Regions from separate parts of the Janthinobacterium sp. RA13 genome, predicted to be linked through region 2. Evidence: predicted binding sites of a transcription regulator. Region 2 holds the regulator's gene; each other region holds the start of a gene.
What was found. The regulator sigma-54, encoded in region 2, starts transcription at its own class of promoters, with help from an activator protein. The targets are predictions, from matches to a motif close to TGGCANGNAANCTGCTTT.

Region 1 (7,946 bases), 3.0 Mb from region 2:
CTTCCTTGGTGTAGATGTCATTCGTGATGACGGCCATGTCGTAGCGCTCGCGCATGCCCTTGCACAGCATTTCGCACAGGGCAGTCTTGCCCGATCCGACGGGGCCGCCGATACCCACGCGCAGGGGATTGGAGGTAATCGATGTCATTTTTTGCTCTCTCATAAAATTTTCAGGAACGGTACAGCCGGCTGTACTGCACTTCGTGCCGCATCGACAGCAGCGACAGGCCGGGCGCCCAGTTGCCCATCTCGTCGTCTGGTAAGGTTTGCGCCGTCAGCGCCGCCGCCTCCAGATCCGGACGCAGCGACAGCAGCAAACGCTGACCCGCCACCTGTCCCAGCGGCACGGATTTCACGCAGACGAGCACCTGGTTTTCCGCCCAGGCGAACAGCATGGCCAGCAGCGCCTCTTCGCGGGGAATGGCCAGCGCCGCCACGGCGCAGGCATACGCGGTGGGCAGGGCCACTTCGGGCTGACCCTGCAACATGTCGATCAGCACGCCATCGGCCACGCCCAGCTCGGCCAGCAATTTGGTCAATGAATATCCCATCTGGATGGTCTCGGCGCGAAATTCCGCCGTGTCGCGCGAAGCGATGAAGCGCTCGCTCCAGCGCTGCACGGCGCACAAATCCTGTTCTTCAAACGCTTGCATCAAGCGCCAGCACAGCGGTGCTTCCCAGCGCGCCACCACCTGGGCCAGATGCTCGGCGATCCACGCGCGCGCCGTGGCCGCGTCGTGCACCAGGCCGGATTCGAGCGCCGCTTCCAGCCCCTGCGAATAACTGTAGGCGCCGATCGGCAGGGCCGGGCTGGCGAACTGCAGCAGGTGCAGCAGGGCCGACGCCTGCATCATGCAGCGCCTGGCACATCGCCGGGACGGTGGATTTTCTGCCGCAGCGGCACGGGCGCCAGCAAGTGCTGGCCGTGGCCGTCGTGGTGGCCATGGCCGCCGCCATACGCGCCCGCCTCCGGTTCGAACGGCGCGCTTTCTTCCGTCACGCTCGCCTGCAAGCCTTCCAGCATCTCCTTCAGTACCACGTCCTTGCGGATGCGCAAAAAGCCATCGCCCACCTGCGCCTGCGTGTGGCGGTTCCCCAAGTGAAAAGCGCAGCGTAGCAGGGTATGCGCGTCCTCGCAGCGCACCAGATAGGTCGGTTCGCGCGCGGCGACGATCCGCACCACCTGGCCATCAGGCCCCGTCATGCGCTCGCCGTCGCGCAGCACCGTGCCGCGCACGGTGAATACGGCCACGTCGTCGCCATTCGACAGTACGGCGCGCAGCCGGCATTTTTCGCGCTGGTCGTAAGGCAGCACGAGTTGCGCGAAGGGCGCGCGGTCATCGTCCGCTCCCAGTTTGGTATGCAAAGTCAGCATGCTTGTCTCCCGCTTAAAATAGAAAATAGCGCTGCGCCATCGGCAGCACGGCGGCCGCTTCGCACACGAGCAGCTGGCCGTCGGCGCGCACGGCGTAGGTTTCCGGGTCCACTTCCATGTGCGGCGTGGCGCTGTTGTGGATCATGTCCGCCTTGCGCAAGCCGCGCATGTTCTTCACGGCGATGACGGATTTATTCAGTTTCAGCTGATGCCCGATATCGAGGTCGTAGGCCGCCTGCGAGACAAACGTAAACGACTTTTTCAGGCCGCCGCCGAAGGCGCCGAACATCATGCGGTAGTGCACGGGCTGCGGCGTGGGAATCGACGCGTTCGGGTCGCCCATCTGCGCGGCCGCGATCATGCCGCCCTTTAAAATCATCGACGGCTTGACGCCGAAAAAGGCCGGCTTCCACAGCACGATGTCGGCGATCTTGCCCGCCTCGATGGACCCGACCACGTGCGAAATGCCATGCGTGATGGCCGAGTTGATCGTGTACTTGGCGATGTAGCGCTTGGCGCGGAAATTGTCGCTGCGCGCCGTGTCGGGCGCCAGCGGTCCCCGCTGCACCTTCATCTTGTGCGCCGTCTGCCAGGTGCGCATGATCACTTCGCCGACTCTGCCCATCGCTTGCGAGTCGGACGACATCATCGAGATGGCGCCGATGTCGTGCAAAATATCTTCCGCGGCGATGGTTTCGCGGCGGATGCGCGACTCGGCAAACGCCACGTCTTCGGCAATCGCCGGGTCCAGGTGGTGGCACACCATCAGCATGTCCAGGTGTTCGTCGAGCGTGTTGACGGTGAATGGGCGCGTGGGATTGGTCGACGAAGGCAGCACGTTGGCCTGGCCCACGGCGGCGATGATGTCGGGCGCATGGCCGCCGCCCGCCCCTTCCGTGTGAAACGTGTGGATGGTGCGGTCCTTGAACGCGGCCAGGGTGTGCTCAAGGAAGCCGCCCTCGTTGAGGGTATCGCTGTGCAGCGCCACCTGGATATCCATGCGGTCGGCCACCGACAGGCAATTGTCGATGGCGGCCGGTGTGCTGCCCCAGTCTTCGTGCAGTTTCAGGCCGATGGCACCCGCGCGCACCTGTTCTTCCAGCGGCAGCGGCAGGCTGACGTTACCCTTGCCCATGAAACCCAGGTTCATCGGAAAGGCGTCGGCCGCCGCCAGCATGGCGTGCAAGTGCCACGGTCCCGGCGTGCAGGTGGTGGCGGCCGTGCCCACGGCCGGTCCCGTGCCGCCGCCCAGCATGGTGGTCACGCCGCTCATCAGGGCTTCCTCGATCTGCTGCGGGCAAATGAAGTGAATGTGGGTGTCTACGCCGCCGGCCGTGACGATCAGGCCTTCGCCGGCGATGATTTCCGTGGCGCCGCCGATGGCCAGGGTCACGCCGGGCTGGATATCCGGATTGCCCGCCTTGCCGATGCCGAAGATCAGGCCGTTTTTCAGACCGATGTCGGCTTTGACGATGCCCCAGTGGTCGAGGATGACGGCATTCGTGATGACGGTGTCCATCACTTCGGCCGCGCAACGCTGCGACTGGCCCATGCCGTCGCGGATCACCTTGCCGCCGCCGAATTTCACCTCTTCGCCGTAGATCGCATAGTCATGCTCGATCTCGATGAACAGTTCCGTGTCGGCCAGGCGGATGCGGTCGCCCCTGGTGGGGCCGAACATCTCGGCATATGCGCTGCGGGGAATGCTGGCCATCTCAATCCTTTCCCGGTGGTGTGTCTTGCAGTTCGCCCATCACTGCGCCATTGAAGCCGTAGACCTTGCGCTCGCCCGCCAGCGCCACCAGTTCCACGGTGCGCTGCTGGCCCGGCTCGAAGCGCACGGCGGTGCCGGCCGTGATATTGAGGCGCATGCCGTAGGCGCGCCAGCGCTCGAAGGCCAGCGCCGGGTTGACTTCAAAAAAGTGGAAGTGCGAGCCGACCTGGATCGGCCGGTCGCCCCGGTTGGCCACCACCACGGTGGCCGTGGCGCGCCCGGCATTCAAGCTGATTTCGCCTTCTTCCAATTGGTATTCGCCTGGGGTCATGAGGGACTCCTTCTCAAAAGACTACGGTATCGGGTGGTGCACGGTCACCAGCTTGCTGCCATCGGGGAAGGTCGCTTCCACCTGAATGTCGGGGATCATCTCGGCGATGCCGTCCATGACGTCGGCGCGCGACAGAATTTTTGTCCCGTCCGACATCAGCTGCGCCACCGACTTGCCATCGCGCGCGCCTTCCATGATGGCGGCGCTGATCAGGGCCACCGCTTCCGGATAGTTCAATTTCAAGCCGCGCGCCAGGCGCCGTTCGGCCAGCAATGCAGCCGTAAAAATGAGCAGCTTGTCTTTTTCGCGGGGAGTCAGGTCCATGTTTTTCCTTGTGCTTCTTTCCTGTTCAAGTGTTCCAGATGCGGGGCACGACGGCGTCGCGTCCCAGCATGGCGGGGCGCAGCAGCTGCCAGGCGGCCAGCATGACGCGGCGTGCCGCCTCGCTGTCGCCGCACAGCAGGCGCACCACCACCAGCGATTTCATGTGCGTGGCGCCAAACGCGGCGCCGGCCGGCACGGCGATCTCGCGCACGGCCGCCAGCACGGCGGCAGAAACGGGCGTGCCGATGGCGATCAGGGTGGCGCACACGGTGTGTCCCCCCAGGCCCAGCGGGCTGGCCATCAGCGCGCCGCCGGCCGCCAGCACGCCCTGCTCCCACCACAGCAGCTTGCCGCCGCGGCGGATCCGCACCTGCTGATCGATGCTGCCCGTGTTGAAAACTTCGCCCGAGGCGCTGCGGCCCAGGCAGACGATGTCGCAGCCGATGTAGCGGGCGTCGGGTGCCAGTTCCACTTCGTGGCGCAGGCGCACGCAGGCCTGGTCGAAGAAGATGCTTTCCTGCGGCAGCCACTCGATGGCCGCGCCGCTGCCGGCGCGCAGCACGATGTGCTGGCCCGAGACATGGCCGTTCGCGCGGTACCACTTGGCGGCGCCCGGCGACGTGAGCAAGGCGCGCGCGCCCTCGCCCACCGTGGCGTCGACGGCCAGCTGGTCGCCGCCCACGACGCCGCCCGGTGGATGAATGATGATGGCGTGGCAGACGGCGTCGCCTTCCGGGTACAGGGGCTTTTGCACGCGCAGGGGGCCGCTGTGCGTGCGCTCGACGAGGCGGCTGACGCCATCGTGCAGCGCAAAGCCCAGGCGCAAATGCGCCTGCCAGGCGCCGTGGGCGCTGGCTGGTAAAGGCGTGACGGAACGGGTGCTGTCTGGCATGCGGGGCAATCGCGTAAATAAGCGATTACCTAAGCAGGATATATGCCAGCGTCAAGGGAAGGAAAAGTGAGAATCGTGCACCGCGCTGCAGCGGATGCACCGGCATGGTGCATCGGCCGCACCGCAGTGCCTGTCTCTTACGCCACGGCCAGCGTACGCCGTTCACGCAGCAAGGCCGTGAAGGCTTCGGCGGCCAGGGGCCGGCTGAAATAATAGCCCTGCATTTCGTCGCAGCCGTGTTCCGTCAGGAAGTCGACCTGTTCGCGCGTTTCCACGCCTTCGGCGATGACGCGCATGTCGAGGTTGTGCGCCAGCGAGATAACGGAGCGGGCGATGGCCGCGTCGCTGCTGCTGGTGGTGACGTCGTCGACGAAGGATTTGTCGATCTTCAGCACGTCGATGGGGAAACGCTTCAGGTAGCCCAGGCTGGAATAGCCGGTGCCGAAGTCGTCGAGCGAAATGCCCACGCCGATATCCTTCAGGCGCGTGAGGGCCGCCACGGCCTTGTCCGGATCGCCCATCACCGTGCTTTCCGTGATTTCGATGCCGAGGCAGGCGGGCGCGATGGCGTATTTGCGCAAGACCGCCTCGACGAACGGCACCGTGCGGTCCTGCGCGAACTGTTTGCCGGACAGGTTGACGGCCACCTTGATGCTGCCCAGGCCCGCGTCGTGCCAGGCGCGGATCTGCGCGCAGACGCTTTCGAGCACCCATTCGCCGATGGCCGTGATCAAGCCGTATTCCTCGGCCAGCGCGATGAACAGGCCTGGCGGCACCTTGCCCAGCACCGGATTATCCCAGCGCAGCAAGGCTTCCGCGCCCAGCAAGGCGCCCGTGCGCAAGCACATCTGCGGCTGGTAATGCACTGCGAATTCGTCGCGGCAGATGGCGCCGCGCAGCTGCTGCTGCATCGCCAGGCGGGCGCGGATATCGCTGCCCATGCGTTCCGTGAAGAAGGCGTAATGGTCGCGTCCCATTTCCTTGGCCCGCACCAGGGCCGTGTCGGCGTGGCGCAGCACGTCGTCGAGGCTGTCGCCGTCGGCCGGGCACATGGCGATGCCGATGCTGGTCGTCAGGGCCAGGCGCTCGCCATCGACATTGAGCTCTTCGCGCAAGCCGGCCAGGATGGTTTGCGCCAGCGCCAAGGTGCGGCCCAGCAGGGCATCGTCCTGCAGCAGGATCTGGAACTCGTCGCCGCCCTGGCGCACCACGGTGTCGCCCTCGCGCACGCAGCCGGAGAGGAAACGCGCCACCACTTGCAGCGCCTTGTCGCCCACGGCCTGGCCGTGCGAATCGTTGATGTTCTTGAAGCGGTCCAGGTCCAGGCACATCAGCACCACTTGCTGGCCGTCGCGCACGGCGTTGGCGCGCGCCTGTTCGAAACGCTCGCGCAGCAACACGCGGTTCGGCAAGCCCGTCAGCGCGTCGTGGTAGGACAGGAAATCGATCAGGTGCTGCTCGGCCTTGCGCTCGCTGATGTCGAGGAAGACGCCCACGTAGTTGACGACGGCGCCGTCCGGGCCATGCACGGTAGACACGCTGAGCAGACAGGGGTAGGTGTCGCCGCTCTTGCGCCGCGTCTGCACCTCGCCCGACCAGCAGCCGCTGCTGCGCAAGCCCTGGCGCAGGGCCAGCAGCACCGCTTCGCCCGTGTATTCGGCGTGCAGGCGCATGATGTCCGTGCCCACCACTTCCTGCGCCGCGTAGCCGGTGATGCGGGTAAAAGCGGGATTGGCGGTGACGATGACGCCAGCCGCATCGGTGATCAAAATGGCGTCCTGGGTCGCTTCGAAGACCTGGCCGGACAGGCGCAGCAATTCTTCATTGGCGCGGCGGATCTGCACTTCGCGCGCCAGGGTGCTGGCCACCTGCTCCAGTTCCGCCGTGCGTTCGGCCACTCGCCGCTCCAGGTTGGCGCGCTCCTGCGCCAGCTGCAGCTGCGCCCGCGCCAGGCGCACGTGCGCATCGGTACGGGCCAGGATTTCCTCGGCCTGGAAGGGCTTGGCGATGAAATCGACGGCGCCCAGCGCAAAGCCGCGCACCTTGTCGTCCGTATCGTACTGGGCCGACAGGAAGATCACCGGCACCTGGCGCAGGGACGGTATCTCCTTCAGACGGCGACAGACTTCAAAACCGTCGAGACCGGGCATGCGCACGTCGAGCAGGATCAGCTCGGGCGGACGCGCCTGGGCCGTCCACAGGGCCAGTTCACCGTTCGGCGCCTGGCGCACGGCATAACCGGCGCCGCCCAGCAAGTCGCTCAACAGCTTCAGCGAAGCCGGCGTATCTTCAACGATCAGTACTTCGCCCTTCGAATTCACTTCCGAAAAATCGCGGTGCATGTAGCAGTTCTCTCAGCTTTGGATGAGGCGCGGCGGTCGGTTGCCACGCTGGACAAGACATTTCTTTTGCGATGAACTACGTACTATCATCATAATCTTTATTGCAATTTAGCACCATCCATCCACGGCACTTAGTCCGTCTTTTCAGCGAATCCGATGTTGTCAGCCCACACTTTCAAGTATGCGCCAGCGCGCCCTCGCTCTCCAGCAAGACGCACAGCTGACGGTACTGGTGCTGGTCTAGCATGGCCTGCAGCGGCACCAGCAACGGCGCCGCTGCCGCCGGCAGGGCCGCCAGCAGCTGCGCCACCCTGGCCAGGTTCAATTCGCGCAGCGCCACCAGCAAGGCGGCGCGCTCTTCTCCCGTCAGCAGCAGCAAGTCTTGCGCCTGCAGTGCCGGCAGCACTGCCGCCTGCGCCGGCATGGCCGGCGGCGCGGGAGCCTGCAGTGGCGCCTGCGCCGCCTGCGCGGGTATGCTGAAACGGAAGGTGGCGCCCTGCCCCGGCGTCGATTCGACCGTCAGTTCGCCTTTCATCAACTGCACGAACTCGCGCGAAATGGCCAGACCCAGGCCCGTGCCATCCTTCGGTCCCGCGCTGTCGGCCTGCACGAAGGGCTCAAAAATGCGCTGCTGGTCTTCCGGCGCAATGCCGATGCCCGTATCGCTGACGGCGAACGACAGCATCCATAGCCCGCCATCGCGCCGCTCGCCGCGCACGCACAGGGTGACCTCGCCGCCGCCGGCGAACTTGACGGCATTCGACATCAGATTCAGCAGTACCTGGCGCAGGCGCGTCGCGTCGAGCAGCACCGCCGCCGGCAGGTCCGCACAATCGAGGCGCAGGGCCAGCCCCTGCTGCTCGGCGCGCATGCCCAGCATGTCCATCACCTCCTGCAACAGGGGCGCCAGCGCCACCACGGCCGTCTGCGCCTGCAGGTGCCCCGCCTCGCCCTTCGACAGTTCGAGG
Region 2 (7,946 bases):
ATGAGTGTAACCCATGAAAAAACAATGCTGAAAGCTTTTGATCGAATTGACATGCAAGCGACGACCGAGCGCGCCGTCGCGCTGGCCCGCACCACCTTGCAGATCGAGTCCGACGCCATCGTTGCGTTGCACGCGCGCCTGGCCACGGACGACAGCGTGGGCCGCGCCGTGGCGCTGTTGCTGCAATGCAAAGGAAGAGTCGTCGTCTCCGGCATCGGCAAATCCGGCCATATCGCGCGCAAGATTGCCGCCACCCTCGCTTCCACCGGTACGCCGGCCCTGTTCGTGCATCCGGCCGAAGCGGCCCATGGCGACCTGGGCATGGTCACCTCGGACGATGCTTTTATTGCCATATCGTACTCGGGCGAGTCGTCGGAACTGATGGCCATCATGCCCGTCGTCAAGCGCATGGGCGGCGTGCTCATTTCCATGACGGGTAAGCCGAATTCCAGCCTGGCCCAGCTGGCCGACGTGCACCTGGATGTTTCTGTTGAAAAAGAAGCCTGTCCGCTGAACCTGGCGCCGACGGCCAGCACCACCGTCACCCTGGCCCTGGGCGACGCGCTCGCCGTGGCATTGCTCGACTTGCGCGGCTTCAAGGAAGAAGATTTTGCCCGCTCGCATCCAGGTGGCGCCCTGGGCCGCCGCCTGCTCACGCACGTGCATGACGTCATGCGCAGCGGCGAACGGGTGCCGCAAGTGCCCGTGGACGCTTCCTTGCTGCAGGCGCTGGAAGAAATGACGAAGAAGGGCATGGGCATGACGGCCGTTGTCGATGCGGACAACCGCCCCGTGGGCGTGTTTACCGATGGCGACTTGCGCCGCATGTTCGAGCGCGTGCAGGATTTCACGCAAGTGGCGATCCGCGACGTCATGCATGCGCAGCCGCGCAGCATCGCGCCCGAACGCCTGGCCGTCGATGCCGTGGCCGTGATGGAGCAGTTCCGCATCAACCAGATGCTGGTCGTCGATGCCGACGGCAAGCTGGTGGGCGCGCTGCATATCCATGATCTGACGCAAGCGAAGGTGATTTGATGGACAGCGTAGCGGACAACCTGGCGCGCGCGGCCAAGGTCAGACTGATGATCTTTGACGTCGATGGCGTGCTCACCGACGGCAGCCTGCATTTCGGCCCGGACGGCGAGATGATGAAAACGTTTAATGTGTATGATGGCCTGGGCATCAAGCTGCTGCAGGAATCGGGCGTGCAGACGGCCATCATCAGCGCGCGCCGCTCGGCCATCACGGCACGCCGCGCGCAGGACCTGGGCATTACCCATGTGCACCAGGGCGGCCACGACAAGCTGACGCCGTTTCGCGAACTACTGGCGCTGACGGGCTTGACGGAAGAGCAATGCGGCTATATCGGCGACGACGTCATCGATGCGCCCATCCTGAAGCGCGTCGGTTTTGCCGTCAGCGTGCCGGGCGGGCGCCCGGAAGCGCAGGGCCTGGCGCACCATGTGACGCAGGCCGGCGGCGGCCGCGGCGCCGTGCGCGAGATCTGCGAATTCCTGCTGCGCGCCCAGGACAACTATGCGCGCGTCATGGCGCCGTTCCTGGAGTGAGGCGCGCCTTGCCGCCAGTGATATTGGAAAGAGTGAAACCCTATGCGTAAGCCAGGAGGCGCCCATCGCTGGCGCACGATTTTTACCCTGCTGGGCGCGGTTGTTGTCGCGCTGGCCAGCTTTTGGCTGCTCGAAGTGATGAACAAGAACAGCCAGGACATCAAGGCCAGCAAACATTTGGATGAGCCCGATTATTTCATCACCAATTTCAGCCTGGTGCGCATGGATTTGACGGGCAAACCCAGCTATATCGTGTCGGGCACCAAGCTCACGCATTATCCGGCCGACGATTCGTCCGATATCGACCAGCCCTTCGTGCGCAAGCTCACGCCAGGCATGCCGCCGTTGAACATGAATGCGGAACTGGCGCATATCGACCAGGACAATACCCGGCTGCAACTGCACCGCAAGGTCGTGATCGACCGCGTGGCCAGCCCGAAGGCGCAGAACCTGACGGTCAGGACGGAAGCGCTGACGGTGTTCCCGGATGAGGAAAGAATGGAAACGGACGTGCCTGTCGATATCCTGACGGGCGCCTCGCGCCTCAATGGCGTCGGCATGAAGGCCAATAACGCCACCGGCGTGGTGGAAGTGCAGAATGCGCTGCGCATGGTCCTCCCGCCGAAACCGCGCCCGGCCGCGGCGGCAAAATGACAGAATGAAACAAGGAAACCATACTATGAAGAAGATCTTGCTGTTGACCGTATTTTCCCTGGCCATCATGGGCGTGGCGCATGCCGAGAAGGCCGATTCCGAGAAGGAAGCCGTCATCACGGCACGCAGCGGCCACGTCGATGACGTCAAGCAGGTGCGCACCCTGACGGGCGACGTCGTGCTGGTGAAAGGCACCCTGACCATGAAGGCGGGCCGGGCCCTGATCACGGAAGATCCGCAAGGCTACCAGTTCATTACCTTCTGGGCCGATCCCGGCAAGCTGGCCACCTTCCGTCAGAAGCGCGATGGCGCGGGCGACCTGTGGGTCGAAGGCGAAGCGGAGCGCGTGGAATACGACAACAAGACGGAAGTGGTGAAACTGTTTTCCCGGGCCAAGTTGACGCGCCTGGAAGGCACGAAAGTCACCGACGTGGCCAACGGCGCCTTCATCTCGTATGACAGCCGCAAGGAAGTGTTTGCGATGGAAAATTCCAACAGCGGCACCAGCACGCCCGATGGCGGCAGCGTGCGCATGGTGATCCAGCCGAAGACCAAGGCGCCGGCGGCGGAGAAAGCGCCGGCCACGCCCGCGCCAGGAAAGAAATAATGGAAAATACACGTTGCGGCAGCACCCTGATCGTTCGCGGTCTGCAAAAAACCTATGGCAAGCGGCAAGTCGTGCATGATGTCTCGCTGCAAGTCGAATGCGGCGAAGTGGTGGGGTTGCTGGGCCCGAACGGCGCCGGCAAGACCACCTCGTTCTACATGATCGTCGGCCTGGTGCCGTCGGACGGCGGCAGCATCGATATCAGCGGCGTGGACATTTCCAGCCTGCCGATCCACCGCCGCGCGCAGATGGGCCTGTCCTACCTGCCGCAGGAAGCGTCCGTCTTTCGCAAGCTGACGGTGGAAGACAATATCCGCGCCGTGCTGGAAATCCAGACCGTCGAAGGCCGTCCTTTGAAGAAGGCCGAGATCGAGGAGCGCCTGGACAAATTGCTGGCCGACTTGCAAATTGAAAAGCTGCGCGAGAACCAGGCCCTGTCCCTGTCGGGTGGCGAGCGCCGCCGAGTGGAAATCGCCCGCGCGCTGGCCACCGATCCCCGTTTCGTGCTGCTCGACGAGCCGTTCGCGGGCGTCGATCCGATCGCCGTGATCGAGATCCAGCGCATCGTGCGTTTCTTGAAGGAGCGCAATATCGGCGTGCTGATCACCGATCATAATGTGCGCGAGACGCTGGGTATCTGCGACCGTGCCTACATCATCAACCAGGGCTCGGTGCTGGCGTCGGGACGCCCCGACGACATCATCGCGAACGAGTCGGTACGCCGGGTCTATCTGGGCGAACACTTCCGCATGTGAGCCAATGAAACAATCATTGCAGCTGCGCACTTCGCAGCACCTGGCACTGACGCCGCAGTTGCAGCAATCGATACGCCTGTTGCAATTGTCTACCCTGGAATTGCACCAGGAACTAGAGCAATTGCTGACGGACAATCCCTTGCTCGAACGCCTAGACGATCCGCTCGACCGTTCGCTGCGCCTGCTGTCCGACGGCGCCTTGAGTTCCACGGCCGCGCCGGCCGAAGCGCCGCCCCAGCCGCCAGGCCAGGAAGCGCCCGCCGCGCCGGCCGAAGCGGAAACCTTTGATGGCGAGGCGGGCGACAGTCCGGCTGCCGCGGATGGCGGCGACAGCGACTGGAGCGAGGCGAGCCGCGGCAAGGCGCCGGACGATGAAGATTCGCGTCCACAGCTGGAAGCCCATCACTGCACTCTGCGCGAGCACCTGATGGAGCAGATGCGCGTGACGGTGCTGGAATTGCGCGACCGCGCGCTGGTTGAGCTGATCATCGACGCGCTCGACGACAATGGCTACCTGGAAGAGTCGCTCGACGACATCCTGGCGCGCCTGCCGGAAGAGCTGGAAATCGACGCCGACGAGATGCGCACGGCCTTGTCGCTGCTGCAAAGTTTCGATCCGCCCGGCGTGGGCGCGCGCAATGCGTCCGAATGCCTGGCCCTGCAAATCAAGCGCTTGCCGCACATCGCCATGGTGACGCGGCGCATGGCCCTCGTCATCGTGGAAAAGCACCTGGCCTGGTTTGCCCAGCGCGATTTCAACAAGCTGAAAAAAGCCCTCGATTGCGACGAGGAAGACTTGCGCGAAGCGCAGACGGTGATTCGCCAGTGCAATCCGCATCCGGGCGCCGTGTTCGCCTCGGACGTGTCCGATTACGTGGTGCCTGACGTCGTCGTCAAGCGCGCGCGCAATGGCTGGCAAGTGACCCTGAACAACGACGTCATGCCGCGCCTGCGCGTCAACGCCATGTACGCCAACCTGCTCAAGCAGGGCAAGGGCGAGGGCGCCATGGGCGCACAGTTGCAGGAAGCCAAGTGGCTGATCAAGAATATGCGCCAGCGCTTCGACACCATCCTGCGCGTGGCACAGGCGATAGTAGAAAGACAAAAGAACTTTTTCTCGCATGGGGCCGTTGCCATGCGCCCCCTTGTGCTCCGTGAAATAGCTGATACACTGGGTTTACACGAGAGTACTATCTCGCGGGTAACAACTCAAAAGTACATGCTGACCCCGCACGGCATGTTCGAGTTGAAATATTTCTTTGGTAGCCACGTCGCCACCGAAGCGGGGGGCGAAGCGTCATCGACGGCGATACGGGCATTGATCGTGCAACTGACAGGAGCAGAAGACCCTAAAAATCCTTTATCCGACAGTAAGATTGCGGACATGCTGGGGGAACAAGGCATGGTGATTGCGCGACGTACTGTTGCCAAATACCGGGAAGCGTTGAAAATTCCGCCAGTGAGCCTGCGTAAGTGTTTGTAAGTTTTTTTCGGTTCCTCTGCGGGCCGGATAGGATGGACCGCACGAACCCGATCATCTTTAGGAGTGTGTATGAATCTCACCATCAGCGGACATCATCTCGAAGTGACACCAGCCATCCGTGAATACGTACAAACGAAGCTGGAGCGCGTGAAACGTCATTTCGATCAAGTTATCGATATCGCCGTGATTCTGACCGTGGATAACCTCAAAGAGAAAGAAAAACGTCAAAAGGCTGAAGTCAACCTGCGTTTGAGTGGCAAGACTGTCTATGTGGAAAGCCTGGCGCACGACCTGTACGCCGCGATCGATACCCTGATCGACAAGCTCGATAGGCAAGTGATGAAATACAAAACCAAAGTGCAAGGGCACGGTAAAGAGGCGATCAAGCATCTGCCAGACAACTCCGAGGAAGACGCCGTCGTCGCCGTTTAAGGCCACCCGCTTCCAGCAGTTGTGATCAACTAAGGGCGCACATCTTGCGCCCTTTTTTGCGCCTGGACCTGTTGAACGCAATCTTCCCCGCGCAAGGGCTAGAATGTTTGCACTTTCACTTCTTTCCTGCCTGCCATGAGCGACTTCGTCCAGACCTCCATCCGCAACCGCACCGGGCACATCGTGCTCGACCGTCCGAAAGCCTTGAATTCCCTGTCGCTGGAGATGGTGCGCGCCCTGAGCGCGGTCCTGCTGGCCTGGCGCGACGATCCGCACGTGGACGCCGTCGTTATTCGATCGAGCAGCGAAAAAGCCCTGTGCGCCGGCGGCGATATCCGCTTCTTTTACGATGCGGGCCAGGCCACGCCGCAAGGCGGCAGCGCCTTGCTGGAAGATTTCTTTACGGAAGAATACGCCTTAAATCATGTGATTCATTTCTATCCGAAACCGTATATTGCCGTGATGGACGGCGTGGTGATGGGCGGCGGCATGGGCGTGGCGCAAGCCGGGCCCGGCAACCGCCTGCGTATCGTCACGGGCCGCACACGCATGGCCATGCCGGAAGTCAATATTGGCTTGTTCCCTGACGTGGGCGGCAGTTATTTCCTGTCCCGCCTGGCCGGCCAGCTGGGCCTGTACCTGGGCTTGACGGGCTTGACGATCAGCGCGGCCGACGCCCTGTACACGGGCCTGGCCGATGTGTTCCTGCCCGAGGCGCAGATGGGGGCGCTGCTGGCCCTGTTCGACTCGACGCCGGGCGAGGCCTTGCCGGTAGCCGTCAAGGCGCTGGCGGCACCGTTCCAGGCCGGGGCGGGGGTATCTTCCCTGGCGACGGCGCGTGCGGCGCTGGATCGCCATTTCGGCGCGGGTTCGGTGGCGACCATCATGGCCTCGCTGGCGCAGGACAGCAGTGCATTCGCCACCAAGGCGCTGGCGGCCATGCGTTTGCGCTCTCCTTTGATGATGTCGGTCACCCTGGAATTGCTGCAGCGGGGCGCTCACCTGGGCGTGGCCGATTGCCTGCGTCTGGAGCGCACGGTGGTGCGCCATAACTTCGCGCATGGCGAAGTGCTCGAAGGCGTGCGCGCGCTGGTGGTCGACAAGGACAATGCGCCGCGCTGGAACCCCGCCAGCCTGGACGACGTCGACGCTGCCATGGTGGCGCGCTTCTTTGCCCCCGTCTGGCCGGCTCAAGCGCATCCGCTGCGCCACCTGGATTAACTAGGAGCGCTCGCGGTGGCGCAGCACCACCCGTTCATTCGGGCCGAAGTATTGCGCCAGTCGTTCCGCCATGTATACGGAGCGGTGCTGGCCGCCCGTGCAGCCGAGGGCCACCGTCAGGTAGCTGCGGTTGTCGGACTTGAATGACGGCAACCATTTTTCGATGAAAGCGCGGATGTCGGCCAGCAGTTCCAGCGCGCTCGGCTGCGCGTCGAGGAAGGCGATCACGGGCGCGTCGCGTCCGTCGAGGGGGCGCAGGGCCAGGTCGTAATAGGGATTCGGCAAGGCCCGCACGTCGAAGACGAAATCGGCGTCCAGCGGCACGCCCAGCTTGAAGGCGAACGATTCGAAGAACAGGGTCAGCGGCGCGCGTTCGGAGGCGACGATATCCTTGATCCAGGCGCGCAGCTTGTTGGCGCTCAATTCCGACGTGTCGATCACATGGCCCAGTTGTTCAATGGCCGACAGGCGCTCGCGTTCTTCCGAGATGCACTCGATCAGGGTGCGGCGGCTGGCGGGATTCTGGTTCGGACGCAATTCGTGCGACAGCGGATGGCTGCGCCGCGTTTCCGAGAAGCGCGCCACCAGCGAATGCGTGGTGGCCGTCAGGAACATGACCTTGACGTCGTGCCCCTGGTCGCGCAGCAGGGCCACATTGTGCGGCAGGCTGGTCAGCGACTCGGCGCTGCGCGCATCGACGGCGACGGCCAGTTGCGGTGTACCTTCGTCGAGCAGGGTTTGCACCAGGCTGGGCAGCAAGGCCGGTGGCAGGTTGTCGACACAATAGTAACCGGTATCTTCCAGCACATTGAGCGCGACGGATTTACCGGAGCCGGATATTCCGGTGATAAGGACGATATGCATACGCCGATCATACAATAAAGATCGACGCTCTGCTCCCAAGGCAATTATCTTTACAAATTATTGCAATTATTGTTCGAGCATTGCTTGTATTTAATTGTTGCCATTGGCGTCAATGTGGGGTCAGACCCGTCGGGTCGGACCCCGGTAATTAATCGCCACTCATTGCCAAACGTTGCCGCTCCATGAACTCCTGCAAGGTATCGATGCCGCGCAGCTGCAGAATCGTATTGCGCACGGCCGCTTCCAGCAGCACGGCGATGTTGCGGCCGGCGGCGACGGGGATGACGACCTTGCGCACGGGCAAGCCCAGCACGTCTTCCGTGGGGAACAGGAAGGGCAGGCGCTCGACCTCTTCTTCCAGT
Region 3 (7,946 bases), 490 kb from region 2:
GCGCCATCGGGCGTGATGGCCATATTCCACGGGCGCTTGCCGACGGGAATGGTGGCCGTGACCTGATGACTGGCCGTGTCGATCACCATCACCGTGCCGTCGATACCGTTCGAGACATACACCTGCTTGCCGCCGGGATGGACGGCGATGCCATTCGCATTCTTGCCCGCAGGAATGGTGGCGATGGCCTTGCGCGCGGCCATGTCGATGACGTAGACGGCATTGACCAGTTCGCACGCCACGTAGGCACGGCCCGAGTCCGGACTGAAACCGATGCCGCGCGGGCGCAAGCCCACGGCAATGGACGCGACCTGGCGGCGTTGTGCCACATCAATGACGTCGACTTGCTCGGCCTCTTCCGCGCTGACCAGCAGCCAGCGCCCATCCGGGCTAAAGACTGCATGTTCCGGGTTACGTCCGTGCACCTTGATATCGGCAAGCAAGCTGCCGGTATGCCCGTCGAGCAAGGCCACGCTATTGTTTTCCTCGACGGCCACGGCCACATGACTACCATCTTGCGAGGCACTGACACCTTCCGGCGACTTGCCCAGCGCCACCGTGCGCACGGGCGCCTCGCCAGCGTTATCGATCAGCAGCAAGGCGCTGTTGGCCGCGTCCGTGACAAACAATTGCCGCCCGCTGGGGTCGGCGGCGATGCCGCGCGGACGCTTGCCCGCGGCGATCTGGCGCACGACCTGGTCGGTCGCCGTATCGATCACGCTCAAGGTGCCCGATTTTTCATTAGGAACATAGGCAAAGGGAGCGGCCTGGACGGCGGTGCTGGCGAGCGCAGGCAACAGCCAGAAAACTTGGCGCAAGCGCAGGAAGAAGTTGGGCATAATCACCTTTCGATGGCAAAACACAGGAAAAGCGCGCGGCATCGGCGCATCTGAACATTGCTGCATGCAAACGCCGTGCCACTGACACGCGTATAATTTCAGCCCACCAATGGAGACATGGCAGGCATATTGCTTGATACAACTATGCAGACCTGCGCCGCGCACGCGACCAAAGCAGGCTTTTATTCACATTGGAGAATCCGCATGCAGCATCGTTTCCGCCTGAACACCATCGCCAGCCTGTTTGTCGCCGGCAGCGCCACCCTCGCCCCCCACGTCTTTGCCGCCGAGGCAGCTGACCTGGCCAACGGGCAACTGATGGATACGGTGGTCGTCAGCGGCAGCCGCATCGCCCACCCCAGCCAGGAAGTGCCGGCCTCGATCGACGTCGTCGACAGCGCCCGCATCCAGGATGGCCAAATCCGCGTCAACGCGTCGGAAGCGCTGGCCGCCGTGCCAGGGCTGGTTGTGCAAAACCGCCAGAACTTCGCGCAAGACTTGCAGATCTCGTCGCGCGGCTTCGGCGCCCGCTCGGCCTTCGGCGTGCGCGGCGTCAAGCTGATCAGCGATGGCATTCCCGCCAGCATGCCCGATGGCCAGGGCCAGGCCGCCACGTTCAACCTCGATACGGCCGAGCGCATCGAAGTGCTGCGCGGACCGTTTTCTGCCATCTACGGCAACCATTCGGGCGGCGTGATCCAGCTGTTTTCCAAAGATGGACAAAATCCCCCGTCCGTCGAATTGAATGTGACGGGCGGCAGCTACGGCACCAACAAGGTGGACTTGACGGCACAAGGCCAGGCAGGCGGCATCGGCTACGTGCTCGACGGCTCGCGCTTCCGCACCGATGGTTTCCGCGACCACAGCGCCGCCACGCGCGAACAGGCGTTCGGCAAGATCACCGTCAAGCCGACGGCGGACAGCAAGCTGACCATCGTCGCCAACAGCCTGCATCAGGGCAACACACAAGATCCGCTGGGCGCCACCTGGGCCACGTTTGCCCGCGACCCGCGCGCCGGAGAAACCGATGCGAGCGACACGCAGAACCCGAAGCGCACCCTGGCCGAGCGCTACAACACGCGCAAGAGTATCGACCACCAGCAAATCGGCGCCACCTATGAACAGTCGTTCGGCGACGACCGCCTGCATGTGATGGTGTATGGCGGCAACCGCGACGTGATCCAGTACCAGGCTTTTACCAAAGGCTTCCAGGCACCGCCCAGCCATTCAGGCGGCGTGGTCGACTTCCAGCGTGAGTTCTACGGCATCGACACCAACTGGCTGCACGTGAACCAGTTGGCAGGCGGCAAGCTGAGCACGACCATCGGCATCGATTACGGCCGCTCCAGCGACGACCGCACGGGCTATGAAAATTACATCGGCAACACGTTTGGCGTAAAAGGCAAGCTGCGCCGCGACGAGCAAAATGTCGTCTCCAGCCTCGATCCCTATATCCAGGCGGAATGGCAAAGCGGCCCATGGCTGCTCAGCGCAGGTTTGCGCTACAGCAAGATGAAAGTGGCGGTCGACGACCATTTCCTCGGCAATGGCAACGACAGCGGCAGCCTGGAGTTCAGCCACACGACACCGGTGCTGGGTCTGCTGTATAAACTGACGCCGAACGTCAACGTCTACGCCAGCGCCGCGCGCGGCTTCGAAGCGCCCACCTTGAATGAACTGTTTTACTCGGGCACCGGTGGCGGCTTCAATTACCAGCTGAAACCGGCCACCAGCACCAACCTGGAAGCGGGCATCAAGGCCAGAATCGCCAACAACACCCACGTAAACGCGGCCGTGTTCCAGATCAAGACCAACGACGAGCTGGTGGTCGACAAGTCCAGCGGCGGGCGCACCAGCTATCGCAATGCAGGTAAAACCTTGCGTCAGGGTATGGAAGTGTCGCTGGACTCGAACTTGCCATATGGCTTCACGACAAAAGTAGCCCTCACCAGCCTGCACGCCGTGTATGACCAGGCGTTTGGCAGCGTGCGCGAAGGCAGCCGCTTGCCGGGCGTGCCCAGCGCCAATCTGTTCGCGGAACTGGCCTGGAAAGACACGCTCGACCGTTTTGGCGCGGCGCTGGAAAGCCTGGCCAGCAACCAGGTCTACGCGGAAGACAGCAACATCGAAAAACCGGCGCCCGGCTATACGGTGTTCAATGCGCGCTTCAACGCCAAACAAAATGTGGGGAATTGGCGCTTCAAGGAATTTGCCCGCCTGAACAATCTTTTCGACAAGACCTACGTGGGCTCCGTCATCGTCGGCGACAGTAACAAACGCTACTATGAAGCGGCGCCGGGACGCAACTGGTTGTTAGGTGTCAGCGCGCAGTACAGTTTCTAAAACAAAAAGCCCGTACATCTTCCGATGTGCGGGCTTCACATACAGCATGGACTGTTACGGCCGCGCTTCCTTCATCCCATATTTTTCAAAGATCGCCTTTAGTTCACCGCTGGCCGCCATCTCGTTCATGGCTGCCTGTAGCAACTTGGCCACGTCGAGTTGTTGCTTGCTGACGGCCAGGCCCACGGCCCAGCCCGCGCGCGGCAAGCGGGCGAACGCCACTTCGCTCAAGGGGAAAGCGGGATCGCTTTTCAGCACCGATTCGATTTCCGAACGGTTCGCCAGCACGGCGTCGAGCTTGCCCGCCTGCAATTGTTGCAAGGCTTCGGCCGCCGTATCGAAAATGCGCACGTCGTCGCGGTACTTGCCATTATCTTCGCCCAACATCAGCATGGCCGCGATCGATACCTTTTCCACGCCGATGCGCTTACCAGCCAGCGTAGCGACGCCGTCGAATTGCGGCACGGCTTGCGCACTGCGCGCCAGGCGCACGGTTTCCACGTAATACGGCGCAAAAATTTCGACCTTGTCGTTATCCGCCATCAGCTTCTTGTCGACGGGCACATGCAACATCACATCGGCGGGACCATAACCGAGGTAATGCCCCTTCCACACCATATTGCGCAAGTCATCGTTCAGGTTTTCGCCGGCGGGAAATGGCAGCAAGCTCAGTTTCAAGCCCAACTTTTTCGCCAGCGCTTCGGCGATGTCGATATCGATGCCAACACCCTTGTCGGAAAATGGCGCGAACTCGTTGTACACAGCCACTTTCAGGCTGCCCGACTGCCGCACTTTCTGCCAGTCGGCACGCGCCGGCGCGGCTGCGCACAGCGCCAGGCAAGCGAGCGAGATCATCGCGCGCGCGCTGCGGAATTGAAATGAACGCATGGGACTCCTTCGTGATCAGTTCGATTCTCTACGGGTTTCCAGATAGGTCTTGATGGCCCACATGGCTTCCTGATTGAACACGCCTTCGAACGGCGGCATGTACACGGCGCCATTGCGCACTTTACCGTGGCGGATGGTGGTCAGGTAGTAATTGTCCGTCTCCTTGTAGCAAGCCTGTTTCTTTGTCTCATTCTTGATACCAAAACAATCGCGGTCCAGCTGGCGCAAATCCGGCGCGATGCCGCCCGAGATGGCTTCGATGCCGTGGCAGCGCGCACAATTCTGGTTGTAGGCCGAGGTGCCGACCGTCAAGGCCAGCTTGTTGCCCCGATACGGATTTTGTTCGAGCCACTTGTCGCCCACCTTGGGCAAGCCGGTGGTGTCGACGCCTTGCGGCGTGACATTGCCGTGCGCATAGGCATGCGGCAAGGTCAGCAGGGAAGTGAGGGCAACGGCGCCGGCGGCGGCAACGCCGAGCAGGGTACGAATGGAATAGGTCATGCTGGTCTCCTTGGTTTTTTAGTCAATACCCAAGAAGAGCAAATGCCATGCCATGCACTTATGCCCCACATCCGGCCGCCCATGTATCAATTTGGAACAGCTGCAACACGTATTTGTGTCACCGCACGTGTAATCCGACAGCGCCAGACAAAACCACCAGACGTAAAAAAACCCCAACCGGATCACCGGAAGGGGTTTTTTCGAATAACAAGCCTGACGATAACCTACTTTCACACTGGTTGCAGCACTATCATCGGCGCAAAGTTGTTTCACGGTCCTGTTCGGGATGGGAAGGGGTGGGACCAACTTGCTATGGTCATCAGGCATAACTTGTACTGGCATTTGTCCTCAGTGGAGCGACAAAGCCTGAATCTGGAAGAAGCAAAGATTGGGTAATGAATAGTAGTATCAACACACACGCAACGTTGTACCGTCTTATCCTCTGTACCTGCTAAGGTTATAGGGACAAGCCGTACGGGCAATTAGTACTGGTTAGCTTAATGCATTACTGCACTTCCACACCCAGCCTATCAACGTCCTGGTCTCGAACGACCCTTCAAAGAGCTCAAGGCTCTGGGAAATCTCATCTCAAGGCAAGTTTCCCGCTTAGATGCTTTCAGCGGTTATCTCTTCCGAACTTAGCTACCCGGCAATGCCACTGGCGTGACAACCGGTACACCAGAGGTTCGTCCACTCCGGTCCTCTCGTACTAGGAGCAGCCCCCTTCAAATTTCCAACGCCCACGGCAGATAGGGACCAAACTGTCTCACGACGTTTTAAACCCAGCTCACGTACCACTTTAAATGGCGAACAGCCATACCCTTGGGACCGGCTACAGCCCCAGGATGTGATGAGCCGACATCGAGGTGCCAAACTCCCCCGTCGATATGAACTCTTGGGAGGAATCAGCCTGTTATCCCCAGAGTACCTTTTATCCGTTGAGCGATGGCCCTTCCATACAGAACCACCGGATCACTATGTCCTACTTTCGTACCTGCTCGACTTGTCAGTCTCGCAGTTAAGCACGCTTATGCCATTGCACTATCAACACGATGTCCGACCGTATCTAGCGTACCTTCGAACTCCTCCGTTACACTTTAGGAGGAGACCGCCCCAGTCAAACTGCCTACCATGCACTGTCCCCGATCCGGATAACGGACCAAGGTTAGAACCTCAAACAAACCAGGGTGGTATTTCAAGGTTGGCTCCACGAGAACTAGCGTCCCCGCTTCAAAGCCTCCCACCTATCCTACACAGATTGGTTCAAAGTCCAATGCAAAGCTACAGTAAAGGTTCATGGGGTCTTTCCGTCTAGCCGCGGGTAGATTGCATCATCACAAACATTTCAACTTCGCTGAGTCTCGGGAGGAGACAGTGTGGCCATCGTTACGCCATTCGTGCAGGTCGGAACTTACCCGACAAGGAATTTCGCTACCTTAGGACCGTTATAGTTACGGCCGCCGTTTACTGGGACTTCAATCAAGAGCTTGCACCCCATCATTTAATCTTCCAGCACCGGGCAGGCGTCACACCCTATACGTCCACTTTCGTGTTTGCAGAGTGCTGTGTTTTTATTAAACAGTCGCAGCCACCAGTTTATTGCAACCCTTTCACCCTCATGGAGTAAACCAATCAAGCTACCGGGGCGTACCTTTTCCCGAAGTTACGGTACCAATTTGCCGAGTTCCTTCTCCCGAGTTCTCTCAAGCGCCTTAGAATACTCATCTCGCCCACCTGTGTCGGTTTGCGGTACGGTCTCGTATGACTGAAGCTTAGAGGCTTTTCTTGGAACCACTTCCGATTGCTTCGTGAATAAATTCACTCGTCTCAACCCCTTGAATTCCGTACCCGGATTTGCCTAAGTACCTTCTATGAGCCAAAAACCAACTATTCCAACAGTTGGACAACCTTCCGCGATCCGTCCCCCCATCGCATCATACGACGGTGCAGGAATATTAACCTGCTTCCCATCAGCTACGCATCTCTGCCTCGCCTTAGGGGCCGACTCACCCTGCTCCGATGAACGTTGAACAGGAAACCTTGGGCTTACGGCGTGGAGGCTTTTCACCCCCATTATCGCTACTCATGTCAGCATTCGCACTTCTGATACCTCCAGCATCCTTTACAAGACACCTTCGCAGGCTTACAGAACGCTCTCCTACCATATCTATTGCTAGATATCCGCAGCTTCGGTGACTGGCTTAGCCCCGTTACATCTTCCGCGCAGGACGACTCGATCAGTGAGCTATTACGCTTTCTTTAAATGATGGCTGCTTCTAAGCCAACATCCTGACTGTTTTAGCCTTCCCACTTCGTTTTCCACTTAGCCAATCTTTGGGACCTTAGCTGGCGGTCTGGGTTGTTTCCCTCTTGACGCCGGACGTTAGCACCCGACGTCTGTCTCCCAAGCTTGCACTCATCGGTATTCGGAGTTTGCAATGGTTTGGTAAGTCGCAATGACCCCCTAGCCATAACAGTGCTCTACCCCCGATGGTGATACTTGAGGCACTACCTAAATAGTTTTCGGAGAGAACCAGCTATTTCCAAGTTTGTTTAGCCTTTCACCCCTACCCACAGCTCATCCCCTAATTTTTCAACATTAGTGGGTTCGGACCTCCAGGGCGTGTTACCGCACCTTCATCCTGGCCATGAGTAGATCACTTGGTTTCGGGTCTACACCCAGCGACTGATCGCCCTATTCGGACTCGATTTCTCTACGGCTTCCCTATGCGGTTAACCTTGCCACTGAATGTAAGTCGCTGACCCATTATACAAAAGGTACGCAGTCACGGAACAAGTCCGCTCCTACTGTTTGTATGCACACGGTTTCAGGATCTATTTCACTCCCCTTCCGGGGTTCTTTTCGCCTTTCCCTCACGGTACTGGTTCACTATCGGTCGATTACGAGTATTTAGCCTTGGAGGATGGTCCCCCCATATTCAGACAGGATGTCACGTGTCCCGCCCTACTTGTCGTACGCTTAGTATCACCGGTCCGATTTCACATACGGGGCTATCACCCACTATGGCTCCTATTTCCAGAGGATTCTGTTATCGGTCCGACTATCACGTACAGGCTCTTCCCATTTCGCTCGCCGCTACTTTGGGAATCTCGGTTGATTTCTTTTCCTGCAGCTACTTAGATGTTTCAGTTCGCCGCGTTCGCCTTGCATACCTATGTATTCAGTATGCAATACCCTAAAAGGGTGGGTTGCCCCATTCGGAAATCTGCGGATCAAAGTGTGTTTGCTCACTCCCCGCAGCTTATCGCAAGCTACTACGTCCTTCATCGCCTGTAATCGCCAAGGCATCCACCATGTGCACTTATTCGCTTGTCCCTATAACGTTAGCCTCTCATCATTTGCATAATGAAAGA

Region 1: a site for sigma-54 is predicted at 4,667-4,684, ahead of FG13_RS08225 (urease accessory protein UreD). Genes of this name have one in related genera too.
Region 3: a site for sigma-54 is predicted at 4,607-4,624, ahead of pedF (cytochrome c-550 PedF). Genes of this name have one in related genera too.

What each region holds. Positions count from the first base shown of each region.
Region 1 covers NZ_JQNP01000001.1:1,878,734-1,886,679, forward strand. The annotation lists gene ureG (urease accessory protein UreG) at 1-148, opposite strand, end outside; gene FG13_RS08200 (urease accessory protein UreF) at 171-851, opposite strand; gene ureE (urease accessory protein UreE) at 851-1,375, opposite strand; gene ureC (urease subunit alpha) at 1,389-3,089, opposite strand; gene FG13_RS08215 (urease subunit beta) at 3,091-3,420, opposite strand; gene FG13_RS08220 (urease subunit gamma) at 3,442-3,744, opposite strand; gene FG13_RS08225 (urease accessory protein UreD) at 3,770-4,636, opposite strand; gene FG13_RS08230 (two-component system response regulator) at 4,774-6,978, opposite strand; gene FG13_RS08235 (sensor histidine kinase) at 7,154-7,946, opposite strand, start outside.
Region 2 covers NZ_JQNP01000001.1:4,851,755-4,859,700, forward strand. The annotation lists gene FG13_RS21445 (KpsF/GutQ family sugar-phosphate isomerase) at 1-1,035, shown strand; gene FG13_RS21450 (KdsC family phosphatase) at 1,035-1,568, shown strand; gene lptC (LPS export ABC transporter periplasmic protein LptC) at 1,611-2,222, shown strand; gene lptA (lipopolysaccharide transport periplasmic protein LptA) at 2,248-2,829, shown strand; gene lptB (LPS export ABC transporter ATP-binding protein) at 2,829-3,584, shown strand; gene FG13_RS21470 (RNA polymerase factor sigma-54) at 3,589-5,067, shown strand; gene hpf (ribosome hibernation-promoting factor, HPF/YfiA family) at 5,137-5,499, shown strand; gene FG13_RS21480 (enoyl-CoA hydratase/isomerase family protein) at 5,635-6,720, shown strand; gene rapZ (RNase adapter RapZ) at 6,721-7,584, opposite strand; gene hprK (HPr(Ser) kinase/phosphatase) at 7,733-7,946, opposite strand, start outside.
Region 3 covers NZ_JQNP01000001.1:5,340,709-5,348,654, reverse strand. The annotation lists gene FG13_RS23750 (beta-propeller fold lactonase family protein) at 1-839, opposite strand, end outside; gene FG13_RS23745 (TonB-dependent receptor family protein) at 1,044-3,182, shown strand; gene FG13_RS23740 (substrate-binding periplasmic protein) at 3,237-4,070, opposite strand; gene pedF (cytochrome c-550 PedF) at 4,086-4,571, opposite strand; rRNA gene rrf (5S ribosomal RNA) at 4,783-4,895, opposite strand; rRNA gene FG13_RS23725 (23S ribosomal RNA) at 5,033-7,908, opposite strand.